DNA from 2 places in the Micromonospora lupini genome. Region 2 is predicted to be linked to the other one. Evidence: riboswitches for the same ligand, from Rfam matches in the RefSeq annotation. Region 2 holds a riboswitch; the other holds the start of a gene.
The links. A riboswitch is a leader RNA that binds a small molecule or an ion and turns the genes downstream of it on or off. The one in region 2 is predicted to bind ZMP and ZTP.
Positions count from the first base shown of each region.

Region 1: another riboswitch for ZMP and ZTP. It lies ahead of OOJ91_RS04555 (glycine hydroxymethyltransferase); the one in region 2 lies ahead of OOJ91_RS32450 (bifunctional 5,10-methylenetetrahydrofolate dehydrogenase/5,10-methenyltetrahydrofolate cyclohydrolase).

Region 1 is NZ_JAPENL010000001.1:977,895-983,899, reverse strand. It holds gene OOJ91_RS04565 (aminotransferase class I/II-fold pyridoxal phosphate-dependent enzyme) at 1-1,221, shown strand, start outside; gene OOJ91_RS04560 (hypothetical protein) at 1,221-1,481, shown strand; gene OOJ91_RS04555 (glycine hydroxymethyltransferase) at 1,601-3,037, opposite strand; ZMP/ZTP riboswitch at 3,057-3,146, opposite strand; gene OOJ91_RS04550 (hemerythrin domain-containing protein) at 3,285-3,785, opposite strand; gene OOJ91_RS04545 (NAD(P)H-hydrate dehydratase) at 3,877-4,746, opposite strand; gene OOJ91_RS04540 (histidine phosphatase family protein) at 4,730-5,461, opposite strand; gene OOJ91_RS04535 (glycosyltransferase family 39 protein) at 5,533-6,005, opposite strand, start outside.
Region 2 is NZ_JAPENL010000003.1:958,967-964,971, reverse strand. It holds gene OOJ91_RS32460 (hypothetical protein) at 47-235, shown strand; gene OOJ91_RS32455 (hypothetical protein) at 232-450, shown strand; gene OOJ91_RS32450 (bifunctional 5,10-methylenetetrahydrofolate dehydrogenase/5,10-methenyltetrahydrofolate cyclohydrolase) at 572-1,471, opposite strand; ZMP/ZTP riboswitch at 1,486-1,567, opposite strand; gene OOJ91_RS32445 (hypothetical protein) at 1,782-2,750, shown strand; gene OOJ91_RS32440 (DUF2332 domain-containing protein) at 2,834-3,769, shown strand; gene OOJ91_RS32435 (MerR family transcriptional regulator) at 3,745-4,704, opposite strand; gene OOJ91_RS32430 (MFS transporter) at 4,756-6,005, opposite strand, start outside.

The DNA of each region.
Region 1 (6,005 bases), on a different contig from region 2:
CCGGCGGCGGTGTCGCTCGCGGCCGGGCGGCCGTACGAGGAGTTCTTCGACGTCGCGGCGGTGCACCGGCACCTGGACACGTTCCACAGGCACCTCGTCGACGAGCGGGGGCACACGCCCGAGCAGGCGCGGCGGCTGCTGCTGCAGTACGGCCGGACCAAGGGCATCGTGCACCACCTCGTCGCCCGCAACCTCGCGGTCGACGAGGGGATCACTGTCGACCCGGAGGCCGTCGTGGTGACCGTCGGCTGCCAGGAGGCAATGTTCCTGGTGCTGCGGGCGTTGCGGGCCGGCCCGGCGGACGTGTTGCTGGCGGTCGCCCCGACCTACGTCGGGCTGACCGGGGCGGCCCGGCTGGTGGACCTGCCGGTGTGGCCGGTCGCCGGTGGACCGTCCGGGGTGGACCTGGCCGACCTGCGGGCGCAGGCGCGGAGGGCCCGGGCGTCGGGTCGCCGGCCGCGCGCCTGCTACGTGCTGCCGGACTTCGCCAACCCGTCCGGGGTCAGCATCGACGTCGCCGATCGGCGGCGGCTGTTGGCGCTGGCCGCCGAGGAGGACCTGCTGCTGCTGGAGGACAACCCGTACGGGCTGTTCCCGGTCGACGACGGGCCGCGTCCACCGACCCTCAAGGCGCTGGACACCGAGCGTCGGGTGGTCTACCTCGGCTCGTTCGCCAAGACCGTGCTGCCCGGGGCGCGGGTCGGTTACGTGGTCGCCGACCAGCGGGTGGCCGGGCCGGACGGCCGGGTCGGCCCGCTGGCCGACCAGCTTGCGATGATCAAGAGCATGGTCACTGTGAACACCTCGCCGATCGCGCAGGCGGTGATCGGTGGGCGGCTGTTGGAGCACGGGTGCAGCCTGGTGCCCGCGAACTCCCGGGAGCGGGCCGCGTACGCCCGCAATCTGCGTCATCTGGTCGCCGGGCTGGCCCGGCGTTTCCCGGACCGGCCGGGCCGGCCGGCGGCGGTGCGGTGGACGGTGCCGGCCGGCGGGTTCTTCGTGGTGGTGACAGTGCCGTTCGCTGTCGACGACGCGCTGCTGGACCGCTCGGCGCGGGACTACGGGGTGCTCTGGACGCCGATGGCGCACTTCTACGACGACACGGCGCCGGTGTGCGCGCTGCGGTTGTCGGTGAGCGCGGTGACGCCCGAGCAGATCGACAGGGGGTTGGACCGGCTCGCCGCCCTCATCACCGACGAGCTCCTGCGTGGACGGTCATAATGGGCCGCATGGTTGCCTGGGAGTACGCCTTGCTCGTCCGCCGCTATCAGGGACAGGGCCGCAATTTCACCGTCTCGTTCGTCTGGTACGGCCCGGACGGGTCGCGCAAGGACATCACCGCCTACGGCGACACGGCCATCGCGCACCTCAACCGCGCTGGCCGGGAGGGTTGGGAGCTGGTCTCGGCCGCCGAGGACGTGAACAACGTCCAGGGCAGCACCGAGGTCCACCGCTATCACCTCAAGCGTCCCCTGAACTGACCCCACCGCCCGCCGGGGCGGTCACACAGGTGAGCGGTATACCGCAGAGTCATAACTATGACTCTGCGGTATACCGCTCGTCGGGGCGAGTGCCACCGGCCGCCCGGCCGGCGCGACCGTCAGGCCAGGTCGATGGCCGGGTAGAGCGGGTGGGGGGCCAGCAGGTCGGTGGCCTGGCGGGCGATCTTGTCGGCCAGGTCGGCGTCGAGCGTGTACTTCGCCTTGGACGGGGTGCCGTCGGCGTTGGCGCCGGCCGTGGTGTGGGTCAGCACGGTGTGGATCAGCTCGGCGGTCTGGTCCATCTCGGCCGTGCCCAGCCCCCGGGTGGTGAGCGCCGGGGTGCCGATCCGGATGCCTGACGTGTACCAGGCGCCGTTCGGGTCCTGCGGGACCGAGTTGCGGTTGGTGACGATGCCCGAGTCCAGCAGGGCCTGCTCGGCCTGCCGGCCGGTGAGCCCGTAACCGGACACGTCGATGAGCACCAGGTGGTTGTCGGTGCCGCCGGTGACAAGCGTCGCGCCCCGGCGGAGCAGCCCCTCGGCGAGGGCCTGCGCGTTGTCCACGATCCGCTGGGCGTAGTCGGCGAAGTCGGGGCGGCGGGCCTCGGCGAGGGCGACGGCCTTGGCGGCCATCACGTGCGGCAGCGGACCGCCGAGCACCATCGGGCAGCCCCGGTCCACCTGGTCGGCCAGCTCCGGCTGGCAGAGCACCATGCCGCCGCGCGGGCCGCGCAGCGACTTGTGGGTGGTGGTGGTGACGATGTGCGCGTGCGGCACCGGGTCGAAGTCGCCGGTGAAGACCTTGCCGGCCACCAGGCCCGCGAAGTGCGCCATGTCGACCATGAAGGTGGCGCCGACCGAGTCGGCGATCTCCCGCAGGATCCGGAAGTTCACCTTGCGGGGGTACGCCGAGTAGCCACCGACAAGGATCAGCGGCTTGAACTCGCGGGCCGCCTCGGCGACCCGGTCGTAGTCGATCAGACCGGTCGCCAGGTCGGTGCCGTAGCTGCGCTGGTCGAACATCTTGCCGGAGATGTTCGGCCGGAAACCGTGGGTGAGGTGACCGCCGGCGTCCAGCGACATGCCGAGCATCCGCTGGTTGCCCAGCTCGCGGCGCAGCGCGAACCAGTCCGCCTCGGTGAGGTCGTTGACCTGGCGGACCTGGGCCTTCTTCAGGGCGGGCGACTCCACCCGATCGGCGAGCACCGCCCAGAACGCGACGAGGTTGGCGTCGATGCCCGAGTGCGGCTGCACGTACGCGTGCGCCGCGCCGAACAGCTCACGGGCGTGCTCGGCGGCGAGCGCCTCGACGGTGTCGACGTTCTGGCAGCCGGCGTAGAAGCGACGGCCGACGGTGCCCTCGGCGTACTTGTCGCTGAACCAGTTGCCCATGGCCAGCAGGGTCGCCGGGGAGGCGTAGTTCTCGCTGGCGATGAGCTTGAGCGACTCCCGCTGGTCGGTCAGCTCGGCGCCGATGGCGTCGGCCACCCGCGGCTCGACAGCCCGGATCACCTCGAGGGCGCTCCGGAATGCGGTGGACTCGGCGTTGTGCGACATGCGACCTCCAACAGACGTGCGGGAAGGCCCAGGCGCTCGGCAAACGTCCGTGTGACGGGGCCGCTCCCCGATGGTTCTCCATCCCCACGCGCCAGTAACGGCCCGCGCCGATCCTACCGGGGCCGGCCGGGGCAGACCCGGCCGACCTACCGACGTCCGATGGCCGAGCCGGGATCGGGCGACTGATCCGCGGTACGCGACGAGGGACCCGGCATCGCGCCGGGCCCCTCGTCGGAGGGTGGTGGGCTCAGGCCGTCACCGCGTCGCGTGCCTTCTTGATCGCCTTCGGCTGGGTGGGGGTACGCGGCGCGTCCGCGCGCAGCGCGATCATCTTCTCGCCGATCTCCTGGAGTTGCTTACGGCCCAACGCCTCGCGGACCTTGGGGAACCACTCCTCCTCTTCCTCCTCGACGTGGTGGGTGACGTTCTCGATCAACACGGTCGTCTTGGCGTTGAAGCGCTCGTCGTCGGCGTCCATGGCGGCCAGTTCGAGGCAGAGCACGTCGGCGACGTGGTGTTCCTCGTACGACTCGAGGATGTCGTCCTCCAGGTCGGGCAGGAGCCGGCGGACCTCCGGGTACATCACCTCGTTCTCCAGGTAGGTGTGCACCGTGAGGGCCTCCAGGATCTGGTCCACGAGCTTCTGCCGCTTGCTCGCCGGCCCCTCTTCGGCGTCCTGGAAGGCCTTGAACAGGCGGCGCATCTCCTTGTGGTCCTCTTTGAGCAGGACGATGGCATCTGTCGACACCGGCATGACCCCCTTGGTAGCTCGTCTGGTGTCGGTTCGGTACCCCGAGGGTGAGCTGGGGAAACGGGTGAATATGGCCGAAGTCGCCCGATCAGACGGTCGCCAGGGTGCGCGGGATCTCGTCGAGCAGTTCCCGGGCCAGGAAACCGATCCGGCCGTAGCGGGGGATCAGCCGCTGGCCGCTCACGGCGTGCGCGAACGCCCCCCAGCAGGCGGCCTGCGCCGGCTCGGCGCCCCGGGAGAGCAGCCCGGCCAGCAGGCCGGCGAGCACGTCTCCGCTGCCGGACGTGCCGAGACCCGCGTCCCCGCTCTCCTCCCGCCAGCCACGCCCGTCCGGGGCGGCCACATGCCCGTAGAGGGAGACCACGGCCTCGTACCGTTCGGCCAGCTCGGCGGCCTCGGCGCCCAGGTCGTCGCCCGGATCGCGCCCGAGCAGGTGCCCGGCCTCGGTGACGTTTGGGGTGAGGACCACCGGGCGGCCCGAGCCGACAAGCAGCTTCGGGTCGTGGCTGAGCGCGCCCAGGGCGTACGCGTCGAGGACCAGCGGGGTGCGCGGGCCCGCCGCCTCCAGGACGAGCTCCAGCAGCCGACCGGTCTCGTCGATGCCCTTCAGGCCGGGGCCCAGGGCCACCACGTCGGCGGCGCCCACCAGCTCGCCGAGTTGGCCTGCCTGGTCGGCGGCGACGGCGCCGTCGGCGGTCTCCGGGAGCCCGACCACAAGCGCCTCGGGCACCTGGATGCTCAGCGTGGCGGCGGTGGACTCGGCGGCGGCGAGCTGGAGCACCCCGGCGCCGGCGCGCAGCGCGGCCACCCCGGCGAGCAGGACCGCCCCGGGGGTGAAGCGGGACCCGCCGATCACGAGCACGGTGCCCCGGCTCTCCTTGCCGCCGACAGGCACCGGCAGCGCCCAGTCCCGCAACAGCCCCGGGGTGATCACCTTCACCTCAGACCGGTTCGGCATGGATCTCGTCCTCCCTGGTCGACTCGGCGCCCTGCCGGTGCAGGTGGCCGATCTCGTTGAATCCACCGAGCGTCAGCCGGCCCTGCGCGTCGGCGGACCAGTCGGTGATGGAGCAGTTGGCGATCACGTGTTCGCGGGTCAGCGCCATCAGCTCCGGCTCGGTCAGCCCCTCCACCAGGTAGCGGAGCAGGAAGACAAGCGCGTCGTGGCCGAAGAGCAGCACCCGCTGGCCCTCGTGGTCGCGGCGCAGGTCGCCGAGCAGCGTCCGCAGTCGCAGCGCCACGTCGGTCCAGCCCTCACCGCCGGGCGGCCGGTAGTAGAACTTGCCCAGCCGGTCGCGGCGCTCGGCCTCGTCCGGAAACCGGCTGCGCACCCCGTGGCCGGTGAGGCCGTCGAGGATGCCCAGCTCCCGGTCGCGCAGCCGCTCGTCCCGGCTCACCGGCACCCCGGTGCCGTGCAGCGCCAGCTCGGCCGTGGACACCGCCCGCAGGTACGGCGAGACGACAGCCACGTCCGGGCGTCGGTCCTCGGGCAGCCCGGCGAGCCAGCGGCCGGTCGCCCGCGCCTGCTCCTCACCTGTGGGGGAGAGCGGCACGTCGGCGTCGCGGTGGCTGAGCCCGATCACCTCGGAGCCGGTCGCCTCGGCCCGGGTGGCCGCCACGTTCGCGGTGCTCTCCCCGTGCCGGATGATCCAGAGCGTCGACAGTTCCGCCATGCCGACCCCCTACCCGGGCGTCGTGCCGGGTAACCGCGCCCGACGCCACGGCGTGCGGCCGGCGCGTCGACTCAGCCGCGCCGTTGCAGCAGGGCGACGGTCAGCCCGGTCACGTGCGTGACGCGTACCACGTCGTAGCGCTGGGCGAGCACCGCGGACTGCTTCTTCGGCAGGCCCGTCAGCGGCGCGTCGGTGACCGTCGGCAGCAGCACCCACAGCCGGGGTTCGTCGCGCAGGCAGCGGGCCGGATTGGCGCAGTCCGCGCCGAACAGCTCGTTGCGCTGGGCCGCCGATTGCTGTTGGAAGACGTTGCGCGGCGACACGTCCGCCGGAAGGTAGTAGCGCACCCCGGGCTCGTGCATCCACCACCAGGGTCCGCCCGCGACGAGGCCGTCGCCGGGCTGGTAGCCGGCCTCGATCACCCGCGCCGCCTCGGAGTAGGACAGCGGCTTGAACGCCCGCGCCTGCGGATACGTGTACCAGCCGTGCGAGTACTCCCCGCGCAGCGCGAGCTGACCGGGCACGCTCAGGGCGGCGAGCGCCA
Region 2 (6,005 bases):
GTAGTTCACGCCAGGCGACGGCGGGACAGATCCGTCGGGAGGTCAGGTGCCGAAGCGTGTGCCGTACGACGACTACCTGCTGGCGGTGGCGCTGACTCTGGCGCGGCGGCACCAGCCGGTCTGGTCGTGGCGGCGGTGGCGGCGGATCTGCAGGTGTGGGGCGGATCTACCGTGCCACGTCCGGCATCGCATCCCGATCCGCCGAGGCTTCTGGCCGGGGGAGGAGCTGGAGTGACTACGCACGGCCCTGTCCTTCCGGTGTGGACCTGCGGTGGCTGCGACGCGCCTTGGCCCTGCCGGGCCCGGCGCATCGAACTGCGTGCCGAGTTCGAGGGTGCACCTGTGTCGTTGGCCTTCTACATGGGGTCCTACCTGGTCTGGGCCGCGGAGGACCTGACCTGGGTGCCCGCCTGGCTGCTGCACCGGCGTTTCCTGGGCTGGGTCCGGTAAACCTCGTCCGGCGGGGTGACGAGCGCAGGAAGTCGGCTCGATCACTTGATGCTCAGCAGATCTGGGCGATTCGCGCTGACTGCTCAGCATCAAGTGATCTTGTCGACGGCGGGGAGCGGGTCTACCGGGTCGCCCGTTCGGCGGCGCGTACGGCGTTGCGGAACAGCATCGCCACAGTCGTCGGGCCGACCCCGCCGACCCGGGGAGTGATGGCGCCGGCGACCTCGGCGCACGCCTCGTCCACGTCGGGCAGGAGGCGCCGCCCGGCGTAGCGGACGCCGGCGCCGATGACGACGGCGCCCGGCTTGACGTGCTCGGGCTGGACGATCCCGGGTACGCCGGCGGCGGCGACGAGGATGTCGGCGCGGCGGGTGTACCGGGCCCAGTCGGGAACCCCGGTGTGCACGACTGTGACGGCGGCGTTGGCCGTCGGGCGCTTCTGGGCGAGCAGCATCGCCAGGGGCCGGCCCAGGGTGGCGCCGCGACCGAGGATGACTACCTCACGGCCGGCGACGGGGATCTCGTAGTGCGCCAGGAGGGCCTCGATGCCGGCGGGGGTGCAGGGCAGCGGGCCGGGCAGGCCGACGGCGAGACGCCCCATGTTCAGCGGATGCATGCCGTCGACGTCCTTGTCCGGGTCGATGGTCTGCAACGCCGCGTCGTAGTCCAGGTGCCCCGGAACGGGGTACTGCACGAGCAGTCCGTGCACGGCCGGATCGCTGTTGAACCGGGCGATGGCCCGGTGCAGATCGGCCTGGGTGGCGGTGGCCGGCAGATGCACGTGCGGGGAGTCGAAGCCGAGCTCGGCCGCCTGACGCTGCTTGATGCCGATGTAGCCGGCGCTGGCGTCGTCGTCGCCCACCAGGATGGTGGCGAGGCTCGGTGTGATCCCGCGGTCTCGTAGGCGCGCGACCGCCGCGGCGACCTCGGTGAAGATGGCGTCGGCGACGGGTGCGCCCGGCAGGAGTCGAGCCTCGCCGGGTGTGGTGCGCGTCTGTGCGAATTCGCTTGTCGTGGACATGAGGGGCCCCTCGACGCGGGCGCCCAGGCGGTCGACGTCCGCGAGAGGCTCCCCGATGGTTCCACCATCCCCGTGCCGCCAGTCGCCGGTGGTTCGATGATGCCCCATCGCCGAGGCGGTCGCCCAGCAGGGGACGCGCGGCGGGGATCACCTGCCCACGCTCGCGGCGTGAGCGGTTCCCGCGGCCGGGGGACGAGGCGGCAGGAAGTTCCCACCACGGCGGGATCCCGACGGCCGGCACCCGGGAGAGGCTTGCCGGAGCCGGAGCCGGAGCCGGATCGGGCGTAGTGGCGGAAGGGCGGGACCAGCGATGGAGGTGCCGGTGGACATGGCGACAGTGCCGCCCGAGCGGGACATCGGCGCGCGGTGGAGCGCCGCCCGCAAGGTCGCCGGCTACTCGGCCGCGCTGGCCATGTCCCTGTACCTGCTCGTCAAGGTCATCTGGATCGCTGTCGCGCTGATCGGGAGCGGGCCGGACGACATGGGAACCGCCGCCTGGGTGGTGCTCAACGCGGTCACCGTCGGGATGTCCGCGATCGGGGTCACCGTCGGGCTGGCGCTGGCCCAGGACTGGGGCAGGCGGATTCCCGCGCGACCGCTCATCTTCTTCGCCTGGGTGGGCGGCGGCTTCCTGGTGCCGATGCTTCCGTACCTGGTGATCAGCGGTGTTCTCGCGGCGCTGGGTGGTGGCGGGTCCGTCGACGGTGGCGGGCAGGCGCCGGCCTGGGAGGGTTTCCTCATCGGCGTCGGCTTCCTGGGCATGGCGGCGGGACTGGCCGTCGCTCTGCCGATCTACCTGCGGCAACGATGGCCGGCCGCCTTTCTGGGCCGGCTGGGAGATCGGCCGCCCCGCGCGTCGTGGTTCGTGTTGCCGGCGGCGGGGGTGACCGTCGCGCTGGGTCTGCTCTGGCTGTCCTGGGCGTGGGGCGGGACGCTGGGCATCGAGCCCGCGCACCGCGCCGGTGGCGGTGACCTCAACGACCGCCTGCTGAACGGCAACGCGGGGTTGTGGGCGCTGATCGGCGGGTGGAGCGTCTGGGCGCTCGACCGTCGTCGCCCCGGTCGGCTGCCGCGCTGGGTACCGCTGACGCTCGCGTTCGCCGCGTCGGGCTCGCTGTTCGCGTGGGGCGGCTGGAAGCTGCCGATGACCATCATCCGGCCGGCGGGTTACGTGGCCGTCGAGTATCCCGCCGTGGCCATCCTCCAGCACACCCTGAGCATCGTCGTGGGTCTCGCCCTGCTGGCCACCGTCCTGTCCGTTGCCCGGGCCCGGAGTTAGGGAGATGAAGGCCGCCGATGGCACCGGGGCGGGCAGGGAGCCGCGGGGCTGAAAACTCGGCAGAACGTTGCGACGATCGGGGCATGACAACCACTGAGGCGTACGTCGAGTTCGGCACCCGCGAGGCGCGCGGCGTCTCACCGACGTACGAGCGGCTGTCCCACGCCGTCGCCCACGACGGCGACCTGCTCGCCCTGCTCGACACGCTCCCGCCCGGCAAGCGCCAACCCAACCTGCTGTTCGGCGTCGTGCGCTGGCTGGGCGGGCCGGTCGACGACCCGGTCGCCTTCCACGACTACACGGTGGCGCACTGGCCGGTCATCGAGGCGGAGTTGCGAAGAAGGGCAACCCAGACGAACGAGGCCGGCCGGTGCGCGGTCCTGCTGCCCGTGCTCGCCGCGCTGCCGCAGCCCCTCGCCCTGCTGGAGGTCGGCGCGTCGGCAGGGCTCTGCCTCTATCCCGACCGGTACGCCTACCGCTACGGCGAGCACGAGGTCGGCGAAGGCACGCCGGTGCTCGACTGCGTGGCCAGCGGGTTGGTGCCGCCGGCACGCGTACCCCAGGTGGTGTGGCGGGCCGGCCTGGACCTGAACCCGCTCGACGTGACCGACCCCGGCGACGTGTCCTGGTTGGACGCCCTGATCTGGCCCGAGCACGCGCACCGGCGGGCCCGGCTGCACCAGGCGGCGGCGGTCGCCGCGGCCGATCCGCCGCTGCTGGTCCGCGGCGACCTGGTGGACGACCTGCCGGCGCTTGCCGCGCGGGCGCCGGCCGATGCGACGCTTGTCGTCTTCCACACCTCGGTGCTCTACCAGGTGCCCGTCGCGCGTCGGGAGGCGTTCGTCCGGCTGGTGCGTGAGCTGCCGGGGCACTGGATCGCGAACGAGGCCCCGGAGGTGCTGCCCTACGACGGGCTGCCCGACCCGCCGGACGCGGCGCTGCACAACGTCCTCGCGCTCGACGGCAAGCCGCTGGCGTGGACCCGGGGCCATGGTCAGGCGATGAGCTGGTTCGGCTGAGAGCAGGCCCTCGCCGGCAGCCGGGCGCGCAGCGCGCGGCCGAACCAGTCCACCGACGGCGTCACCCCGCCACCCGTCGCCCAACCGTTGAGCACCGACAGCAGGTCGAGGTAACGGTCCCGGCGGCTGTCGTTCGCCAGGGTCAGCCGGTCCAGCAGCCGACGGCGCAGGGCGGCGTCGTCGGGGAGGTGGTGCAGTCGCGCGTACCGGCTGGTGACCGCCGCGACCACCGGCTCGGCCTCGGGGCCGGTCGGATCGAGACCGGCCGCCAGGGCGTCCGCCACCCCGTCCCGGACGATCGCGACGGCGTCCGGGCGGGGCGGCCCGGGCACGTCGTGGTCGGCGGCGTGCTGCCGCGCCAGCCGCCGCATGCTCGCCCGGAAGGTGGCGTCCCGGCACAGCTCGGCCAGCTCCAGCCACGCCTGTACCTGCTCGGTGGTCGGGTCGTCGGGCAGTTCCGGCGTCATCGAGACGATCACACCCGGGTACGTCGGCGGGTCGCCCGTGAAGACGCTGTCCAGGAAGTCATCCACCAGATGCTTCCGTTCCCGGGCGGTGAGCTGGGCCAGCCGGTGCAGGTCGTCCACCTCCGCCGGGCCCGACCCGCGCTGCGCCGCCACGGTCAGCACCGCCCGGCGCAGCCGCAGCACACGGATCTGCACCGCCAGCGCCTCCGCGTGCGCGGCTGCCACCTCGTGCAGAGGCACTTCGCGGTCCACCACCCGCCGGATGGACGCCAGGTCCACGCCCAGGTCGCGCAACGTCCGGACGAGTTCCAGTCGGGCGACGGCGTCCGGGCCGTACCGCCGGTGGCCGGCCGGGCTCCGATCGGTAGGCGGCACGATCCCGCTGTCGGCGTAGTACCTGATGGTCTTGACGCTCAGGCCGCTTTGCCGGGCCAGGTCACCGATCGTGTACCGCGTTTCGCCGTCCATGTCCCCACCCTGCCGTCTCCCCCCGGTGGAGACTCAAGCACCGGCCGGACCCTACGACGAAACCTGCGGCGGCGTGTCCCGCATTCGTCGTAGCGGCGAGCAGACCACGAACAGGCACGCCGCCCAGGTGCCCAGCACGCACACCCAGAGCGCGCCGCGCAGCCCCAGCGCCGTGCCGAGCGCGCCGCCGGTCAGCGCGCCGAGCGGGACCACCCCGAGGCAGATCCAGAGGAACGCGGCGTTGACCCGGCCGAGGATCGCCGGCGGGGTGATCCGCTGCCGGTACGACATCGCGGCCACGTTGAACAGCACCGCGTTGGCCGAGAACGCGGCCAGCCCGAATCCGTAGAGCAGCAGTCCCCAACCGGGTCGGGCCAACGGCATCAGCAGATAGAACGGGCCCGGCACGGTCATCGCCACCCAGATCACCCGGGCCGAGCCGAGCCAGGCCGACAGCCGGGTGGCCAGCACCCCCACCACCAGCCCGCCGACGGCGCTTACCGAGAAGACCAGACCCACCTGCACCGGCGCGGCGTGCAGCTCCCGCACCAGGAACGTCACCTCGATCGAGGCGGACGCTATCACCCAGAAGTTCGACCACGTCGTGCAGGCCAGGATGCTGACCAGGATCGGCTGCCGCCTGATGAAGCCGAGCCCGTCGGTCAGCTCCACCCGCAGGGGTACGCGGGGCGGCGGCTCGCGGCGTACCGGTGGCTGCCGGATCAGGATCAGCGTCAGCGCGCTGACCAGGAAGGCGAACCCGTTGGCCAGGAAGGTGCGGGCGGCGCCGACCAGCCCGATCAGCGCGCCGCTGACAGTCGGGCCGACCAGTTCGGCGGCGTCCTGGCTGATGGTCAGCTTGGCGTTGCCGTCCACCAGCAGGTCCGCAGGCACCAGTCGGGGCAGCAGGGTCTTGTACGCCACGGTGAACAGCACGGTGAGCACGCCGCCCAGCCCGACCACCGCGTACAGGAAGGGCAGGGTGAGGTGGCCGACCAGCGCGGCCACCGGCAGGGACAGCAGGAGCGCGGCCCGACCCAGGTCGCACGCGATCATCAGCCGCCGCTTGTCGAGCCGGTCGGCGACGATGCCCGCCGGCAGCGAGAACAGCAGGTACGGCAGCCAGGCCAGGACGGTGAGCAGGGAGATCTGGAACACGCTGGCGTGCAGGGTGTCGGCGGCGAGCAGCGGCACCGCCACGTTCGTGATCCGGGTGCCCAGCTCGCTTACCGTCTGACCGCCCCAGAGCAGCAGGAAGTTCCGGCTGCGCCAGAGCGACGGGGTCGCCCCAGCGGTGACCG